4 regions of the Acidovorax bellezanensis genome follow, and region 1 is predicted to be linked to each of the others. Evidence: predicted binding sites of a transcription regulator. Region 1 holds the regulator's gene; each other region holds the start of a gene.
The links. Region 1 encodes sigma-54, which starts transcription at its own class of promoters, with help from an activator protein. Its sites were predicted from a motif close to TGGCANGNAANCTGCTTT; they were not measured.
Positions count from the first base shown of each region.

Region 1 (2,199 bases):
TACCCGCTGGGCCAGACGGCTGTGCAGGTTGAGCAGCAGCGCATCGCGCCAGGAGGCACGCAGCATCACACCGCCGCGCCCGACCAACAGGTCGTTACCCGTCAGCCCGGTGATACGGTGGGCCTCTTCGGCCAAATAGTCCTCAACGCCGGCGGCGCAGGGCAAAAACAGTTGCAGTTGATTCATAGCAGGGGAGCAAGCATACGCGTTTGCGGGGGATTACGCGCATGCGAGGGCTTGCCTACAGGGCTTTGCGCAGATTGGCCGGGGCGATTTTCAGCACGTCGCGGTATTTGGCCACGGTGCGGCGCGCGCACTCGATGCCCTGCTCCTTGAGCATTTCCGCCAGTTGGCTGTCGGACAGCGGCTTGGTCGGGCTTTCCGCCGCGACGAACTGCTTGATCAGCGCCCGCACCGCGGTGCTCGACGCATTGCCGCCGGTCTCCGTGCCCAGGCCCGAACCAAAGAAATACTTGAGCTCATAGGTGCCCATGGGCGTGGCCATGTACTTGGCCGTGGTCACCCGGCTGATGGTCGACTCATGCAGACCCAGCTCGTCGGCAATGTCGCGCAGCACCAGCGGCCGCATCGCCAGCTCGCCATGGGTGAAGAAGTTCTTTTGCCGCTGCACGATGGCCTGCGACACGCGCAAGATGGTGTCGAAACGCTGCTGGATGTTCTTGATGAACCAGCGCGCTTCCTGCAACCGCTGCTGCAGTCCCGCATGCCCTTCGCTGCCCTTGTGGCCGCGCAAGGCATTGGCATAGATGTCATGCACGCGCAGGCGCGGCATGACTTCGGGGTTGAGCTGCACGCTGAACTGGGGCTGGCCGTCACCGCTGCTGCGCGCCAGCTTGCGCACGATCACATCGGGGACGATGAGGTTGCGCTCCACGTCGGCAAAGCGCCGGCCGGGTCGTGGCTCCAGCCGGCCAATCAAGGCGATGGCGGCGCGAACGCGTTCGTCGCTGGCCCCGCAGGCCTGCATCAGGCGGCGCACGTCGCGCCGCGCCAGCAGTTCCATGGGTTGGGCGCAAATGCGCAGCGCCACCTGCACCGTTTCGTCGTCGATGTCCTGATCGGCCAGATGCGTGCCTGCGCGCCGCGCCAGGTCCTGCAATTGCAGCGTCAGGCATTCGGCCAGGCCACGCGCGCCCACGCCCACGGGCTCCAGCGATTGCAGCAGGCGCAGCGCCACCGTGAAATGGTGGACCAGCTCTTCCTGCTCTTCGAGCGCATCCGGGCCGGCCAGGCCCGCGGCCAGCTCTTCCAGTGGGTCTTCGAGGTAGCCGTGCTCGTTGAGCGATTCGATGAGAAAACGCAAGGCCGCGCGATCGACGTCGTTGACGCGCAGCGACAGCGCCTGGCGGTGCAGGTAATCGGTCAGCGACTCCTGGCTGCGAGCCAGCTCCGTGGCATCGGCCTCGTCATCGCCCTGACCGCTGCGCGCGCGCGCTTCACCGCCCCACTCGCTGTCGTCCGGGGCCAGGGCAGCGCTGCCGTCACCGTCCCAATCGGGCGCGGCATCCACGGGCGCAGCCACATCACCGCCATCGGCATCGCTGCTGGTGCTGGTCTTGTCGGTGCTCGCCGGGCCGGCATACTGCGCGTCTTCCAGCGCATAGTCGTCGCGCTGCGCCGGCGCATCGGCCTGGGCCAGGCCGAACTCCTCGCGCTCAGCCTCTTCCGTGGTGCGCTCGAGAAAAGGGTTGTCGTCGAGCATGTGCTCGACTTCCTGGGTCAGCTCCAGGGTGGAGAGCTGCAGCAACCAGATCGACTGCTGCAGTTGGGGCGTGAGTGCGAGATGCTGCGATACGCGTAGTGACAGTCCCGGCTTCAACAGCATTCCCCCTTGACACGACACAAGCTACAGCACATGGCCATCACATCCTGAAATGCTCGCCGAGGTACACCCGGCGTACATCGGCGTTGTCCACAATCTCGGCCGGTGTTCCCTGGGCGAGCACATGGCCGTCGCTGATGATGAAAGCGTGATCGCAAATACCCAGGGTTTCGCGCACATTGTGGTCCGTGATCAGCACGCCAATTCCGCGCGCCTTGAGGAAACCGATGATGCGCTGGATCTCGATCACGGCGATAGGGTCGATGCCGGCAAAAGGCTCATCGAGCAGAATGAAGCGTGGCTGCGTGGCCAGCGCCCGGGCAATTTCCACGCGCCGGCGCTCGCCACCCGACAGC
Region 1 covers NZ_JAODYH010000003.1:973,177-975,375, forward strand. Annotated here, with positions in the region: gene N0K08_RS08085 (THUMP domain-containing class I SAM-dependent RNA methyltransferase) at 1-186, opposite strand, end outside; gene N0K08_RS08090 (RNA polymerase factor sigma-54) at 242-1,840, opposite strand; gene lptB (LPS export ABC transporter ATP-binding protein) at 1,884-2,199, opposite strand, start outside.

Region 2 (2,199 bases), on a different contig from region 1:
GTCTACCCGTCGATTCCCTTCGACGCCTTGAACGACATCGCGCCCATCACCATCATCGGCGCCACGCCCTTCGTGCTGGTCGCCAACCCGCATCTGCCGGCGCGCAACATCCAGGAACTGGTGGCGCTGGCCAAGGCCAAGCCCGGCACGCTCAACTACGGCTCCTCAGGCAACGGCACCATCCTGCACTTGGGCGCGGCCATGCTGGTCGACCAGGCCAAGGTCGACATCAAGCACATTCCCTACAAGGGCATGGGCATGCTGATGAACGACCTGCTCAGCGGCCAGGTGCAATGGGCCGTAGTGGCGCTGGCGCCCGCGGCGCCGCACATCAAGAGCGGCATGCTGCGTGCCCTGGGCGTGACCACGGCCCAGCGCGTGTCGTCCATGCCCGAGCTGCCGACCATCGCCGAGCAAGGCTTTCCCGAGTACGCGCTCGAAGGCTGGATTGCCGCCGTGGGTCCGGGCGGCCTGTCGCTGACTGAACGCAACCGCCTGCACCGCGGATTCCAGCAGGCACTGGCCCAGCCCGAAGCGCGCAATGCGCTGGTCGCCCAGGGCTACGAGATCAAGCTGAGCACGCCTGAAGCCACGGCGGCCTTCATGCGTTCGGAGTTGCAGCGCATGGCCGAAGTGGTGAAGAACGCGCGCGTCAAAGTGGATTGAGGCCGCGGCGCGGCCGCGCCTGGTGGCACTCTTCTTGCATGGCCTGTGGCAAGAGTAGAAGCGTTCACTGCGCAGCCCTGTGCCTAGGTGCACAAGGCCAGGTCAGCCGGAAATTGCTCTTGAAGCCCGCACCGTGCGGTGCGCCCACGCGCGCCGCGGCTTCAGGAGAATGCCGGACAGGGCATGGCCATCGCCGTCCGGATTTCCGAAGCCAGGAGCGGGAAGATTTTTCTTCCATCTCTTCTTCGAAAGCACCGCATGACCGCCACCTACGAACTGACCGAGCTGCAGAAAGAAACGCGCATGGGCGCGATGGGCTCGGAAACCGGCCAGCGTGAGATCCGCCGCATCGACCTCTCGGACTTCGCCGCGCGCAAGGTCGAGATCGCCGAGCAACTCTGGGACGCCGCCGTCGATGTCGGCTTCTTCCAGGTCGTGAACCACGGCATCGCGCTCCATGATGTCCATCAGGCCTTCGCCATGAGCGAGCGTTTCTTCGCGCTGCCCGACGCCGTCAAGGCCCGGTACCCGTTGAAGAAGGCGCTCAACGTCGGCTGGGAAAGCCGCGCCCAGGTGCGTCCGTCCACGGGAACGCCGGACCAGAAGGAGTCCTACCAGATCACGCGCCCGCACATGGAAGGCCTGTGGCCCAGCGAGCAAGAACTTGCGGGCTTCCAGGCGAGCATGCTGGCCTTCGAAGGCCAGTGCTGGCAGGTGGCCATGCAGGTGCTGTCGTGCTTTGCCTGGAAGCTGGGCTTTGACGAAAGCTTCTTCCTGCGTGCGCACGACCCGGCCCAGGCCAGCTACCAGAGCACCTTGCGCCTGCTGCACTACTTCGCCACGCCGCCCGAGCAGCAAGCCAGCCTGGGCCTGTGGCGCGCGGGTGCGCACACCGACTTCGACTGCCTGAGCCTGCTGTTCCAGCGCCAGGGCCAGGGCGGGCTGCAGGTCTGTCCCGGCAAGGAGATGCAGGCCCAGGAATGGACGTCGGTGGAGCCCGATGAACAGGCCATCACCTGCAATATCGGCGATATGCTGATGCGCTGGAGCGACGACCAGCTGCCGTCGAACTTCCACCGCGTCAAGAACCCCTTGCCCGGTGAATACATGGGGCCGCGCTACAGCCTGGCCTTCTTCGCCCAGGCCAACCGCGACGCCATCATCGAAGGTCCGGGCCGCAAATACCCGCCCATCGCGGCGGGCGAGTATCTGAATCAGCGGGTGGCGGTGAATTTTCAGGGCACCCCCTGAGCCGCTTACGCGGCATGGGCCGCCCCGTCTTCCCCCTCTCATCCTTCGGTGGAGGGGGACGGCACCATCGCTTCGGGGGGGGGGCGCCCAGGTGCGGCGCTTGCTCGGTGCCCCTGAGTTGGGGCACGCCCAGTGTTAGGCGCCGTGCGTTGCGGGGAACGGTGAAGTCACTCGCCCATGAAAAAAGCCATCCCTAGGGATGGCTTTTTGTCGTGCCGGGAAGGCGCGTGGCTTACAGCGAGTCGATGAAGCTGCGCAGCTTGTCCGAGCGCGAAGGGTGCT
Region 2 covers NZ_JAODYH010000001.1:301,897-304,095, reverse strand. Annotated here, with positions in the region: gene N0K08_RS01315 (tripartite tricarboxylate transporter substrate-binding protein) at 1-666, shown strand, start outside; gene N0K08_RS01310 (isopenicillin N synthase family dioxygenase) at 925-1,917, shown strand; gene rpoD (RNA polymerase sigma factor RpoD) at 2,150-2,199, opposite strand, start outside.
Region 2: N0K08_RS01310 (isopenicillin N synthase family dioxygenase) is a predicted target of sigma-54. The motif match lies at 690-707, and genes of this name have one in related genera.

Region 3 (2,199 bases), on a different contig from region 1:
GGCCACGGCCAGGTAGTCGGGGTGGTCCTTGAGCAGGCCCCAGCGCTTGTGCTGGGTCAGAAACCACATGCCGTCCGAGAGGTAGGGGAAGTTCACGGCGCCGCCGTTGTAGAACTTCATGTGGTCCGGGTCGTCCCAGGTCTTGCCCATGCCGTTCTGGTAGCGGCCCAGGATGCGCTGGTTGATGGCATCGACGCTGGTGTTCACATAGGACTTGGCGGCGATGGTTTCGGCCATCTGGTTCTTGTTGGCCAGGCTGGCATCGATCCAGCGGCCCGCTTCCAGGATGGCGGCCGTCACGGCGCGCGCGGTGTTGGGGTACTTCTGCACGAACTCCGACGTGGCGCCCAGCACTTTTTCCGGGTGATCCTTCCAGATCTCCTGGGTGGTCGCGGCCGTCACGCCAATGCCGTCCATGATGGCGCGGTGGTTCCAGGGTTCGCCCACGCAGAAGCCGTCCATATTGCCCACCCGCATATTGGCCACCATTTGCGGCGGTGGCACGGTGATCACCTTGGCGTCCTTCATGGGGTTGATGCCGTGGGCCGCCAGCCAGTAATACAGCCACATGGCATGCGTGCCCGTGGGGAAGGTCTGGGCGAAGGTGTATTCGCGCTTTTCACGCCCCATCAGCTTGGCCAGTTCGGCACCGTTGACCGCGCCTTGGTCGGCCAGCTTCTTGGCCAGGGTGATGGCCTGGCCGTTGTTGTTCAGGTTCATCAGCACGGCCATGTCCTTCCTGGGCCCGCCAATGCCCAGATGCACGCCGTAGACCAGGCCGTACAGCACATGGGCGAAGTCCAGTTCGCCGTTGACCAGCTTGTCGCGCACGCCGGCCCAGCTGGCTTCCTTGGTGGGGATGATCTTGACGCCGTATTTCTTGTCTATGCCCAGCACCGAGGCCATCACGATGCTGGCGCAGTCGGTGAGCGGAATGAAGCCTATCCGGACTTCTTTTTTCTCGGGGGCATCCGAGCCCTGGGCATGCACCAGTGCGCGCATTCCCGGCGCGAGACCCACCGCACCCACGGTCGCGGCTTGCAATACGGTGCGGCGTTGGAGGCCGTTTTTCATCAGGTCGGGCATATGCAATCTCGCTGAATAGTTGGCAAATAAAAAAGGCGTCCGCATCGGTGCGCAACAGCGGGGGCTGGTGCGCAGGGATGGGGACGCCTTTGTCCGGTGACAAGCAAATCCGTCGGTGGCTGCGTGTCGGTCAGGTCTTCGTTGACCTTAGTGTGGGATAAGCAAGTTCGGTGCCAGGGTGTTGCAGTGGTGTGTGCCTTGGGGAAAGCGTCATGCGCGCCGCGCAGGCCTGCGCTTTTTGGTGCGCGGGCCCTGAATCAGCCCAGCAATTCGGCCGCATCGATCATGCGCTGGGCGATTTGCACCATCTTGATGCCTTTGTCCATGGCCAGCTTGCGCAGCTTGTCATAGGCGTCCTTTTCCGAGAGCGCCTGGCGCTGCATCAGAATGCCCTTGGCGCGGTCTATGGTCTTGCGGTCCTTGAGTTCATCGCGCGCATCCTTGAGCTCGGCGCGCAGCGACTCCTCGTGCCGAAAACGCGCCATCGCCACCTGCAGGATGGGGCGGATGCGTTGCGGGGCCAGGCCTTCCACGATATAGGCGCAGACTCCGGCCGCGACGGCATCGGGCACATGGCTGGTGTCCTGGTCGTTGGTGAACAGCACGATGGGGCGGCGCTCGTCGCGCGTGGCCACGACCACATGTTCGAGCGCATCGCGGGCTTCGCTTTCCGCGTCGACGATGATCAGGTCGGGGCGCAGCTGGGCGATGCGCTCGCTCAGAAAGACGTCAGCGGGCAGCGTGGCGACCACGTCGTACTGGGCTTGGAGCAGGCCCATGCGCAGCGAACGCGAGCGTTCCAACTGCTGTTGAACGTGCTCTTCCTGGTCATCCCCGAGCGCCATGTCGGGGATGATGACCACAATGCGCAGTGCGTGCTTCATGGTCGACATCAAGCAAGAAGCATGCCTCTTCTTGGCGTGGCCCGGCCATCCCCGTGCACCGAGATGGCGCACGGGACCTTACTTGCGCAGGAACGGCAGCGGCACGTCGGCTGGAATGGGGCACTCGTAGGGCTTGCCCTGGCGGCGCTGCAGCAGTTCGGCCTTGGCGGCCGCGATCAGCTGCGGGTTCTGTATCAGCTCCACGGCGGTGGCGGTGAGGATCTGGGCG
Region 3 covers NZ_JAODYH010000008.1:38,257-40,455, reverse strand. Annotated here, with positions in the region: gene N0K08_RS16960 (CmpA/NrtA family ABC transporter substrate-binding protein) at 1-1,086, opposite strand, end outside; gene N0K08_RS16955 (ANTAR domain-containing response regulator) at 1,344-1,970, opposite strand; gene N0K08_RS16950 (M20 family metallopeptidase) at 2,049-2,199, opposite strand, start outside.
Region 3: N0K08_RS16960 (CmpA/NrtA family ABC transporter substrate-binding protein) is a predicted target of sigma-54. The motif match lies at 1,245-1,262, and genes of this name have one in related genera.

Region 4 (2,199 bases), on a different contig from region 1:
GCAGCGCGTAGGCATCGCCCGCGCCCTGTCGATGGAGCCCCAGGTGCTGCTCATGGACGAGCCTTTCGGCGCGCTCGACGCCCTCACCCGCGCCAAGCTGCAGGACGAGTTGCTGGACATCGTCGCGCGCACGCGCAGCACGGTGGTGATGGTGACCCACGACGTGGACGAAGCCGTGCTGCTGTCCGACAAGATCGTGATGATGACCAACGGCCCCGCGGCCCATATCGGCGAAGTGCTGGCCGTCGACATCGCCCGGCCGCGCCAACGCGTGGCCCTGGCCGAAGACCCGGAATACCTGCGCTGCCGCAAGGCCGTGATGGACTTCCTCTACACCCGTCAGTCGCACGTGGAAAAAACCGCTTGAGCACAGCGCCCGCCCCGGGCCGGTATATTCAGGCACAGGCCCCGCAGCGCACGCTGACGGGGCGCCTTCAAAGTACCCCCGCTGCCGCCCATGAAAACCATTGACGAGATGCTCCATCTCGACCTGCTCACCACCGAACAACACCAGCAGATCGGCGCCTGGATTGCGCAAGCCGACACCCCCGACGATATTCTGAAGATGCCCGCCCCCCTCTGGACGGCCGTGGAGCGCGCCAGCGAAGTCATGCGCCTGGACGAAGACTTCCTGCGCCCGCCCGCGCTGGATGCCGGGGACGCAGTCCTGCCCTAGGCCGGCGCACCGTGACGGCCCGGCTCCCGCCGGTTCGCACCCGAATGTGGCACTGCACTCACCATCTCAGTGCACGCCCCTCCCCCACGCTCCACAGCCATTCATAGCCGAGCCGGCGCAAAGCTGGCCCGCAAATTGCTCTACCCCATTCGTGGCCATTGAAGGTCACAGGGTTTCGGTGCAACGTTGGACCTGAACCTATGACGAAGGCGTCTTTCCCCGCAGCTTGGCTGCGCCGGGACAGACGCCTTTTTTGCTTTCAGAACTGCCCACGGAAGACATAGATGAAGAAATCCAAACTGGTCATGGTCGGCAACGGGATGGCGGGCGTGCGCGCTCTGGAAGAGCTGCTCAAGCTGGCGCCCGATCTGTACGACATCACGGTGTTCGGCAGCGAGCCGCACCCCAACTACAACCGCATCCTGCTGTCGCCCGTGCTCGCGGGTGAGCAGACGCTGGAAGAGATCGTTCTCAACGACTGGGACTGGTACACCGACAACCACATCACGCTGCATGCGGGCTATACGGTCACCAGCATCAACCGCCAGACGCGCACCGTGCACGCCGTGAATGCCGCTGGCGAGGAAGTGAGCGCGCCTTACGACCGGCTGATCATGGCCACGGGCTCCAACGCCTTCATCCTGCCCATTCCCGGCAGCGACCTGCAAGGCGTGCTGGGCTACCGCGACATCGCCGACACCCAGGCCATGATCGACGCAGCCACGCAATATGAGCAGGCCGTGGTCATCGGCGGCGGCCTGCTGGGCCTGGAAGCCGCCAACGGGCTGATGAAGCGCGGCATGCAGGTCACCGTGGTGCATGTGGGCGACTGGCTGATGGAACGCCAGCTCGACGAAGCCGCGGCCCAGCTGCTGCGCCAATCGCTGCAAGCGCGCGGCATGCAATTCCTCATGGGCGCGCAGACGCAGGCGCTGCTGGCCGATGACGCCGGGCGCGTGCGCGCCGTGCGCTTCAAGGACGGCAGCGAAGTGCCGGCGCAGCTGGTGGTGATGGCCGTGGGCATACGCCCCAATACCGCGCTGGCCGAATCCGCGCGCCTGTACATCAATCGCGGCATCGTGGTGCACGACAGCATGCAGACCACCACCGACCCGCGCATCTACGCCGTGGGCGAGTGCGCGGCCCACCGCGGCATTGCCTACGGCCTGGTCGCACCGCTGTTCGAGCAGGGCAAGGTGCTCGCCAACCACCTGGCCGAGCTGGGCATCAGCCGCTACCTGGGCTCGGTCACCTCCACCAAGCTCAAGGTCACGGGCATAGACCTGTTCTCGGCAGGCAACTTCCAGGGCACGGGCGACACCGAGGAAATCGTGCTCAGCGACCCCATAGGCGGCGTCTACAAGAAGCTGGTGATCGCCAACGACAAGCTGGTCGGCGCCTGCCTCTACGGCGACACCGTCGACGGCAGCTGGTACTTCAAGCTGCTGCGCGACGGCAGCAGCATCGCCGGCATACGCGACCGGCTGATGTTCGGCGAATCCAACATCGGCGACAGCGGCCAC
Region 4 covers NZ_JAODYH010000008.1:41,986-44,184, forward strand. Annotated here, with positions in the region: gene N0K08_RS16970 (ABC transporter ATP-binding protein) at 1-367, shown strand, start outside; gene N0K08_RS16975 (hypothetical protein) at 458-676, shown strand; gene nirB (nitrite reductase large subunit NirB) at 961-2,199, shown strand, end outside.
Region 4: nirB (nitrite reductase large subunit NirB) is a predicted target of sigma-54. The motif match lies at 801-818, and genes of this name have one in related genera.